Regions from separate parts of the Paenibacillus sp. PDC88 genome, predicted to be linked through region 4. Evidence: riboswitches for the same ligand, from Rfam matches in the RefSeq annotation. Region 4 holds a riboswitch; each other region holds the start of a gene.
What was found. Region 4 has a riboswitch for cyclic di-AMP ahead of BLW49_RS25835 (ubiquitin-like domain-containing protein). Riboswitches for the same ligand answer to the same signal wherever they lie in the genome.

Region 1: linked by a shared signal. The riboswitch ahead of BLW49_RS29040 (C40 family peptidase) and the one ahead of BLW49_RS25835 (ubiquitin-like domain-containing protein) in region 4 are both predicted to bind cyclic di-AMP.
Region 2: linked by a shared signal. The riboswitch ahead of BLW49_RS23385 (C40 family peptidase) and the one ahead of BLW49_RS25835 (ubiquitin-like domain-containing protein) in region 4 are both predicted to bind cyclic di-AMP.
Region 3: linked by a shared signal. The riboswitch ahead of BLW49_RS23460 (C40 family peptidase) and the one ahead of BLW49_RS25835 (ubiquitin-like domain-containing protein) in region 4 are both predicted to bind cyclic di-AMP.

The regions. Positions count from the first base shown of each region.
Region 1 covers NZ_FNNT01000004.1:505,920-508,124, reverse strand. The annotation lists gene modA (molybdate ABC transporter substrate-binding protein) at 1-28, shown strand, start outside; gene modB (molybdate ABC transporter permease subunit) at 25-702, shown strand; cyclic di-AMP (ydaO/yuaA leader) riboswitch at 1,110-1,247, shown strand; gene BLW49_RS29040 (C40 family peptidase) at 1,253-2,113, shown strand.
Region 2 covers NZ_FNNT01000010.1:23,213-25,417, forward strand. The annotation lists gene BLW49_RS23380 (four-helix bundle copper-binding protein) at 289-618, shown strand; cyclic di-AMP (ydaO/yuaA leader) riboswitch at 904-1,038, shown strand; gene BLW49_RS23385 (C40 family peptidase) at 1,044-1,523, shown strand.
Region 3 covers NZ_FNNT01000010.1:42,309-44,513, forward strand. The annotation lists gene BLW49_RS29545 (IS3 family transposase) at 1-235, opposite strand, end outside; gene BLW49_RS23455 (transposase) at 244-540, opposite strand; gene BLW49_RS23460 (C40 family peptidase) at 644-1,123, opposite strand; cyclic di-AMP (ydaO/yuaA leader) riboswitch at 1,128-1,270, opposite strand; gene BLW49_RS23465 (copper-translocating P-type ATPase) at 2,191-2,205, shown strand, end outside.
Region 4 covers NZ_FNNT01000014.1:12,238-14,442, forward strand. The annotation lists gene BLW49_RS25830 (TatD family hydrolase) at 1-373, shown strand, start outside; cyclic di-AMP (ydaO/yuaA leader) riboswitch at 601-847, shown strand; gene BLW49_RS25835 (ubiquitin-like domain-containing protein) at 1,125-2,205, shown strand, end outside.

The DNA.
Region 1 (2,205 bases), on a different contig from region 4:
TAAATACGGGTTCTCGGTGCCTGAATGATGTCAGCTTCATTTGACTGGCATGACTTCTGGGCTCCTGTGCGCTTATCCTTACTGGTTGCCCTATTGTCCAGTGTTATCACGATTGTGATGGGCGGGCTTACTGCAAGATGGATGTCCAAGAGCAAGTTCAAAGGAAAGCTGCTGCTAGAAACAGCGTTTATGCTGCCAATGGTCCTTCCACCCACGGTTGTAGGCTTTCTGCTGCTCGTCCTGCTGGGGAGAAATAGCTGGATCGGAGCATGGATTGAGGCCATCTTTGCCGCACCTGTCGTATTCTCGTGGACAGCCTGTGTCATCGCCGCTGTTGTCGTCTCGTTTCCACTGGTGTATCAGACGATGAAGGTCGGATTTACGTCCATTGATTCCGAGCTTGAAGCTTCCGGACGCTCGATCGGTGCGAATGAATGGCAGGTATTCCGGTATATTACACTTCCACTCATCTGGCCTTCTGTTATTTCTGCTTATATTCTCGGATTTGCACGAGCGCTTGGTGAGTTCGGCGCAACGCTGATGCTTGCAGGCAATATTCCAGGAAAAACTCAAACCGTCCCTACGGCCATATACATTGCTGTGGACAGCGGGAATACGGTCATGGCCTGGGCCTGGACGATTGCGATCGTACTTATGTCGTTCCTGCTGCTGCTTCTGACAGGACGCAGAAAAAAGGATTAGCATTGTTTATATATATAAACAGAACCACTCCAATGCAGCGGCAGGAAATCAGTGAAATCAGTGTATGCAGCATAAATAATAGTTCAAACCAAACCCTTATGTGATTTTAACGAAGGGTTTTTTGGTGCTCAATTTATTAATATATTTTTGTTTTTGGAATTATTACAATATATGGATATAAAATGGGTCCCGAAAACAATTTATTTAGTTACAATATTGTTACTTTAATGGATACCTGTTTCAAATCAATGACAATTTATTACCCGACTTAGCGGAAATTATTCGAAAAAATCCGGTTCTTTCTATGTTTTATTCCAGTAATTGGTGTACAAAAAGTAAAACAAAGGTAACATTTTTGATACTTTTTAACCTTAATTTATTATATATTAATTACAGTTAATTCATATTAAAAAAGTGTGCCGAATCTATCAGAATAGTACGGGGGACGATTTACAATATTTGGGGTGAATGCAGCAGTTAAGAAATGCTAGAGTACCTTCTACTCGAACCCGACAACTAACCTCGGAGGCAATTGGAGGAAATTTTCAGAATGAAGAAGTTTGGTAAATATATGTTGTTCTCATCCCTGCTCGCAGCTGGGTTAATCATGGGTAATGGACAAGCAGATGCATCCTCATCCAGTACCAATACGGTAAATATTCAAGTGAACAGTAATCTGATCGATTTCCCAGATGCGGAGCCATTCCTGGATCAGAATTACAGTACACAAGTGCCTGTCCGCATGCTTGCTGACGAAATGAACTATACGATTAAAGTATTTAAGAGCGGAAAAGAAACAGTGGTCAAGCTGTCCAAGGGCGGTACAACCATTCGTATTCAAACCAACCAGACGACTGCGATGGTCAATAGCAGCAAAGTAAGTCTTGGCACGCAAGTGTTCATCCGAAATGACCGTACATATGTACCCATTCGTTTTGTATCAGAAGCCATGGGCTATGACGTAACTTGGAAAAAGGATCTTATGCTGGCCATGATCAGCACAACCGGTAAAACATACAGCCCTGCACTTGTTCCAAACGACCATGTCAAAGGCACCAGCATTGTAAATGAAGCGATGAATCACATCGGCGTTCCTTATGTTTACGGCGGTTCGACCACAAGCGGGTTCGACTGCTCTGGTCTGGTTAAATATGTATTCGATAAATACGGAGTATCCCTGCCGCGTACAGCAGCTACCCAATATAACCAAGGCTCATCTGTATCCAAAGGAAACCTGCAGCAAGGCGATCTGGTCTTCTTCAAGACAACAGGAAGCTCGATCTCTCATGTCGGTATCTATGTAGGAAACAATAATTTTATTTCAGCTACCAGTTCCTCCGGCGTAAAAATCGACAGCCTGGACAATACCTATTGGGGTCCTAAATACATCGGTGCAAAAAGAGTTCTATAAAATGAAATGTATATAATTAAAACCCCTTTGCTGCTTGCCTGCAAAGGGGTTCATTATGTATGCTCTGTATTGATACCTATAGCAAAGAAGCT
Region 2 (2,205 bases), on a different contig from region 4:
TTATTATTATACGCCTGAACTTTGAATATTTTGTGCATAAGCCATGACTTACCGATTTAAAGTTCTTAGTTCTGGCTATAGTTAGCTTTTCAAAGTGATATTTATACTTCGAACTAATCATTGATTAAATTAGCTTTTAGAAAATAGATTTTTTATTTTCACTCGTTATCTCCACATATTCTGCACATTTTTGGTTAATTTACATTCAAGTCCTTGAGTATGTATCGAGGATTAATTGTAAATAGTAATTACGTATGTAAAAAATTAATCACTGAAAGGAGAATGGAAATGTCACATGAACAGTATAAACAATGTATAGAGGAATGCTTACGATGTATGGTGACTTGTAATCACTGCTACGATGCTTGTTTAAAAGAAGAAGACATTAAAATGATGGCAGAATGTATTCGTCTAGATCGGCTATGTGCCGACATCTGCTCTTTTGCTGCAACAGCAATGAGCAGCAATTCACCATTTATCAAAGAAATTTGCTCATTGTGTGCTGAGATATGCCAAGCATGTGGTGATGAGTGCAAAAAACATAGTCATGACCATTGCCAAAAATGTGCGGAAGCTTGTTTTAAATGTGCAGATGCATGTCGTAACATGGCTGCATAACATAAAAAAGTATACTACTTTTATAACCGCTCCCAGTAACTGGAGCGGTTATTTTTGATTAAATCTGAAACAGTTTTTGAAATAAAAAAAGACATATTAATTACAAATTTGTTATGATATTACCTGTCATAAAATATGACCCACTTCTTGTTAAGTTGTCGATTATTTATGAAAAACCTTTCTAAATTAAATAAATCCTCATGAAATCATAAGAAGCAACAAATTTTACAGGTTATAATTGACAAGTCTCGATTTATACACTACAGTTATTAGTGTTACAATATTTTAATTATTTTGCCGAATTTAAATTTATTTAAAACGGGGGAACCACTTTGGGTGAATTGTTCAAAATAGTGTTGAATATAGGTAACCTTCTACCGAATCCTTAAGCTAACTCCGTAGGCATCGAAGGGAGAATATTATACTTGAAAAAAATTATCATGTCTTTATTAGGGTCTGTTATTATTATTTCTTCTGGTACCACAAGTGCATTTGCTGATGACAAATCAAAATTACAATCAGAAGTCAGCCAAGTGGTAGGAACACCTTATAAATGGGGAGGAACGACCGCAGCAAGTGGCTTTGATTGCTCCGGCTTCATATTATACATATTTGATAAATTTAATCAAAACCTTCCTAGAACCTCAGCTGCTCAAGCTAAAACAGGCACTGCGGTAGCAAAAAGCAATTTAAGAACTGGGGATTTAGTTTTCTTCAATACAAGTGGAAAGGGAATATCTCATGCGGGAATTTACATAGGGGATGGACAATTTGCTCATTCTTCGAGCAGTAAAGGAGTAAGAGTAAGTAAACTCTCGGAAACATACTACAAGCAACGGTACGTTACAGCCAGAAGAACAATTGATGATAAGAGTTTTTCTAATATGGTTGATGACTCTCATTAAAGAGGGAAGGACAAGCTATATTTACAACCCCGCCCTTATGAAGGGGTTTTGACTGAATTATTTCGAATCAAATTTTGATACACAATCTGCCCGGCATCTTCATGAAATAAGCAGCCGATCGCTATGACCCATACGTTCTTACGTTTCCCGTTACTTAACGAAATGAAGCACCTGAAAAACAGAAACTGATTTGAACAAATTACAGTAATAACTTAAGTCTCTGTGCACATAAAAAACTCTACATTTTTTCTTTATAGATGCCACTTACCCCCGGATATTAACTTCCGGGGGTAAGTGGCGTCGGGAGATCTTAGTATATACTTTGCCTTGGATTCAATATTACTTTATAAATAGACTCTTAGTATAAAGAGAGAAAGTGCATTGATAAGTGTTAACTCGGTTTAAAGCATACGATGGTTCAGTTACCAAGTTCTCGAATTTATCGAAACCGTAGGTTGAGATTGCTTTTTCAGTAAGCCTGGTGTCGACACTTTACTCCATTAGCTACATTATCTGAAATAAAAAAATCGGATATTAGCTGGCACAAAATTAGCTAGTTACATATAGTGGGGTAAGCGTAAATATCGGGAACACAAATACAGTAACAAAAATATTTGCAACTGAAGCTCCGATGTTTCTAACACTGAAAAGGGTGTTCGGCCGTCGTTGTGCAGATTAGAGC
Region 3 (2,205 bases), on a different contig from region 4:
CTCTGACCCGTCGATATCCGTAAATTCCTCGTACCTCTTTATAGCATTCCGCTATCTTCTTTTTAATCTGTCTATTCTCAAGTTGCTTAGGTGAGGTGAACTTTTGCCTTTTTATCCATCGGTAATATCCACTCCTCGAGACTTGAGCGAGTCGACAAAGAAGGAGGACGCTATATCCGTTTTTGGTCAACTCCTCAATCACAGCAAACTTTTTGTTACAAGGTACTAAATCCATTCCACCTTTCACATCTTTAAGAGCTTTTTTAGCAATTCATTTTCAGCTTCAAGCCGTTTTATTTTAGTCTCAGGATCTTCAGTTCTTGTTCGTGGTCTACCTTTACCAGGACCTTTTGCTAATCCACATTTTTCTTTAAGCCCTGTTATTCCTTCAATTTTAAAATGCTCCACCCAACGGCGTACCAAAGAGTGATCGATTCCTAGCTCTTTTGCAACCGTTTTGTAGCCCATGCCATCTTTCAAGTATAAATCCACCGCTTTTTTCTTGAACGCTATATCATACGTTTTTCTAATTTCCCCCATAATAAATCCCCCCATAATAGACAGAGTAATGTGCTTGCTTTTTTCTGTCTACTATGAGGGGATCATATCATAATTACCTGGGCTTGTTTAATTACAAATCGTATTAGTGCAATACACTGACCATTTTTGTATAACTTTGTTTAGAGATGGTACGTCTTGCTGTAACGTATCGATCCTTGTAATATTTCTCAGTTAGTCTACTAATTCTTACACCTTTACTGCTGGAAGAATGAGCAAATTGCCCACTCCCGATATATATCCCCGCATGTGATATACCAGCACCACTTGTATTAAAGAATACCAAGTCACCAGGTTTTAGATTATTCTTTGATACCGGGGTACCAGTTTTTGCTTGGGCATTTGAGGTACGAGGCAGATTCAAATTGAATTTATCAAAAATGTATAATATAAATCCCGAACAATCAAATCCACTTGAAACTGAAGTCCCCCCCCACTTGTACTGGGTACCTACAACTTGACTTACTTCTGAACGCAATTTGGATTGATCATCAGCAAATGCATTGGTCGCACCGGCAGATAAAATTAAAGCAGAACCAATTAACGATATCATGAATTTCTTCAAACACATATTCTCCCTTCGGATGCCTACGGAGTTAGTTAAGAGTTAGTTAAGAGTTCGGTAGAAGGTCCCTTTATCCTTTCCAGTCAAGAATAATTCACTCAGAATGAATCCCCCGTTTTCAAAAATGAAACTAGGCAAAAAAATTAATTTTTTGTAACCCTACATAATGTAGTACATTTTCGTATATGTTGTCAATCACATCCTTCAAATCCATCTTTTATTTCATTTCATGACAATTTTCATTCAAATCGCTGCAATATCTAGAAAAATGAAATGAAAAATTCCACATTCTTTTTATAGTTGTTGATTATATATAAATAACAATTTTGTAACTAATTTAATTTCAATTTCCATGAAAAAACTCTAAGAGACAGATTACAAAATGCAGAATCAGTTAACTCACTCTACTATAAAGGAAGGAAAGGTGCATTCAACAATACAAACCTCCATTCATTTTAGAAAGATTACATTGTTGATTATTCAGTTTGTTTTTACCTCAACAAGCCTCACCACATCTGCACATACTTCATAATAAATATCGGCACGGTCTCTCGTGCATAAACGCTATTCGTTTACCTTGCATGCCTGCCATCGATCCACCATACAAGGTCAGTATTCTTCAAATACATTTTGGTATTGTTCATGAACAAAATCCAAGATTTATGTTTTAGTGTCAATCATCACCTTTCAAACTGTTTTAAAATATCCGGAAACCAAATCTTCTCATTGCTTTACTAGGACTTGAAACCTTTTGTAGGATTGAATATTATATAACCCAAATTTATGTAGAATTTGTGAAGAAAGCTTAATAAAAATATAAGATATTGGTCTTGTTATTGAACACAAATTACATAATTTTAGTTAAAATTAGTTTGCATTTTATCGCATCTTTCCATCTCCTATAAAATTCCTTTATTGTATCCTCGTGAAAAGAATGCAAATAAAAATCTAAACTAAATACATTGTACATGTTTAATTTAGTCTTAATGGGTAAAAATACTACGTGATGTAGTCCTACTTTCTTATCTATTACTTCACACTAAAGATCCTATGACGAGGTGAATTCAATGTATAATGACCCC
Region 4 (2,205 bases):
GCATGAAGATATTATTCGAATTCTGCGTGAAGAGAAGGCGCATGAAGTGGGCGGAGTGATGCATTCCTTCTCAGGCAGCTGGGAAACTGCAAAAATGGCGCTGGATATGGGCTTTCATATCTCCTTCGGAGGGCCGATTACGTTCAAGAACGCGAAGCAGCCCAAAGAGGTGCTTGCAAAGGTACCGCTTGACCGGCTCTTGATCGAAACGGATGCTCCATACTTGACTCCACATCCATTCCGCGGCAAGAGAAATGAGTCAGCTCATGTGGCCTTGGTAGCAGAAATGGCAGCCGAGCTGAAGGGGATTTCTGTGGAGGAATTGGCAGAGATTACGACCGCAAATGCACTGGAACGATTTGACATTCGTTAAAAGACAGAGGAAAATAGGCGAAAAAGTGAGTAAAACGGAGCGATTAAACTTTTTGTAAGACTTTTTCGCTGATTATTACAAATTTTTAACCAATTATTTAGAAAAACATAGTTGAATACTGCTTTACAACATGTATCGAAACAGGATATCATCGTTTCAGTGAATTGTTGATTGTTGGTAAAGTCCATTTTACATTGAGTTGATTTACCACTTTGAATTCACTTCATGAGTCATTCTCGCTGAATCTTTTGTAATTTAACAAAGAACGGGGGAACCGATATAGTGGTCTGCTGCTAGTCAGAAGATGGAATTAAGAGAGTTGTCTCTCTTGCTCTGACCACTGTATTTGATTTCAACACTTGAGTCTTGGGGTGAACGTAAAGGACAGCTGCCATGAGCAGCCTGGATCTGAGCGGGGGCGACTCTTACGCCCGAACCCGACAGCTAACTCCGTAAGCGTATTGAAGAGGCAAAACTCGTGCATGATGTTTCCGATATTCTCATTTGAACTTATCGGAGCCACGAAAGAGTTCCTCTTAAACTCTTTTTTGGCTTCTTTGTTTTAGGAGAATAAAAGTTACATTGTCGTCATACTGTTGGTTAACAGGAGGTGACATCATGCTGCGAAGAGTGGCACATGATGCAGAATCGGACGGGAGTTTCTCCGGTTTTGTAGACAAATCGGTATAGTCGCGTCAAATACAATCATGCAATACTCTTGACGGCGGGACTATGAAGGAGGACGGAGGAAGTGGGAAATTTCCAACTAGAGGAGACCCATGAGTCACCATCATCCAGCAAGTCTTTCGCGTTGCGATGGAAGCATGAGAATCTGCGTCAGATCACACTAGTCGCAATCTTCTCAATCGCACTGTTAGTCATGATCTCACTCATTGTGTATGGTCAGGGAGGCAAAGAAATCTCAATTGTCGTGGACGGCAAGGTTCAAACCTTGGAAACACGTGAAGGAATGCTTAGTGAAGTGCTGGATGAGCATTCAATCGCAGTCAGTCCACATGACGAAGTATCGATGTCTTTGAGTGATGAGATTGAAGATGGGGATCGAGTAACAATTAACCGGGCCGTAGCGATTAACGTAACGGCAGACGGTGAGACAGAGCAAGTTTATACAACACAGGATACCGTTAAGGAAGCACTTGCTGCTCATAGCATCGAAGTATCAGAAGATGATAAAGTATATCCTGCTGCTGACACTGCGGTGAAGGCAGATCTTAATATTCGAGTAGTCCGGGTGACTAAGCAAACAGCGTCACAAGAAGCTTCGATTCCGTTCAAGGTGATCAAGACGGCTGACCCAAGCTTGTACAAGGGCGATAACCGGGTCATTCAGAGCGGTAAGGAAGGCGTGATCGTCCAGACGATCGAGAAGACCTTCCAGGATGGCGAATTGGTGTCCAAGAAAATGACGGGCAAGAAGGTTCAAACAAACCGTGTCGACAAGGTCATTGCCGTAGGAACGAAGAAGAAGCCTGAGCCAGTTCAGGAAACCGTGGTTGCCTCTGCAAGTGAAGCTGAAGCTGCAACTGCAACTGCTTCTAAAGCTTCTAATGCATCCTCTTCGAAATCGTCAGCAAATCTGGCTGATAAAGTGAAGAAGGTATCTGCTTCAAGTGACAGCGATTCTGTCACGAAGGACGGAGTTACATTCAAGGCCAAAAAAGTGCTAAGCAATGTATCTATGACGGCCTATTCCTCAGAACAAGAGGGCATTGGTACGAAGACGGCTTCCGGCACGCGTGTACAGGAAGGGCGTACCATTGCAGTTGACCCTGATGTGATCCCTCTCGGATGGTGGGTATACATTGAAGGCG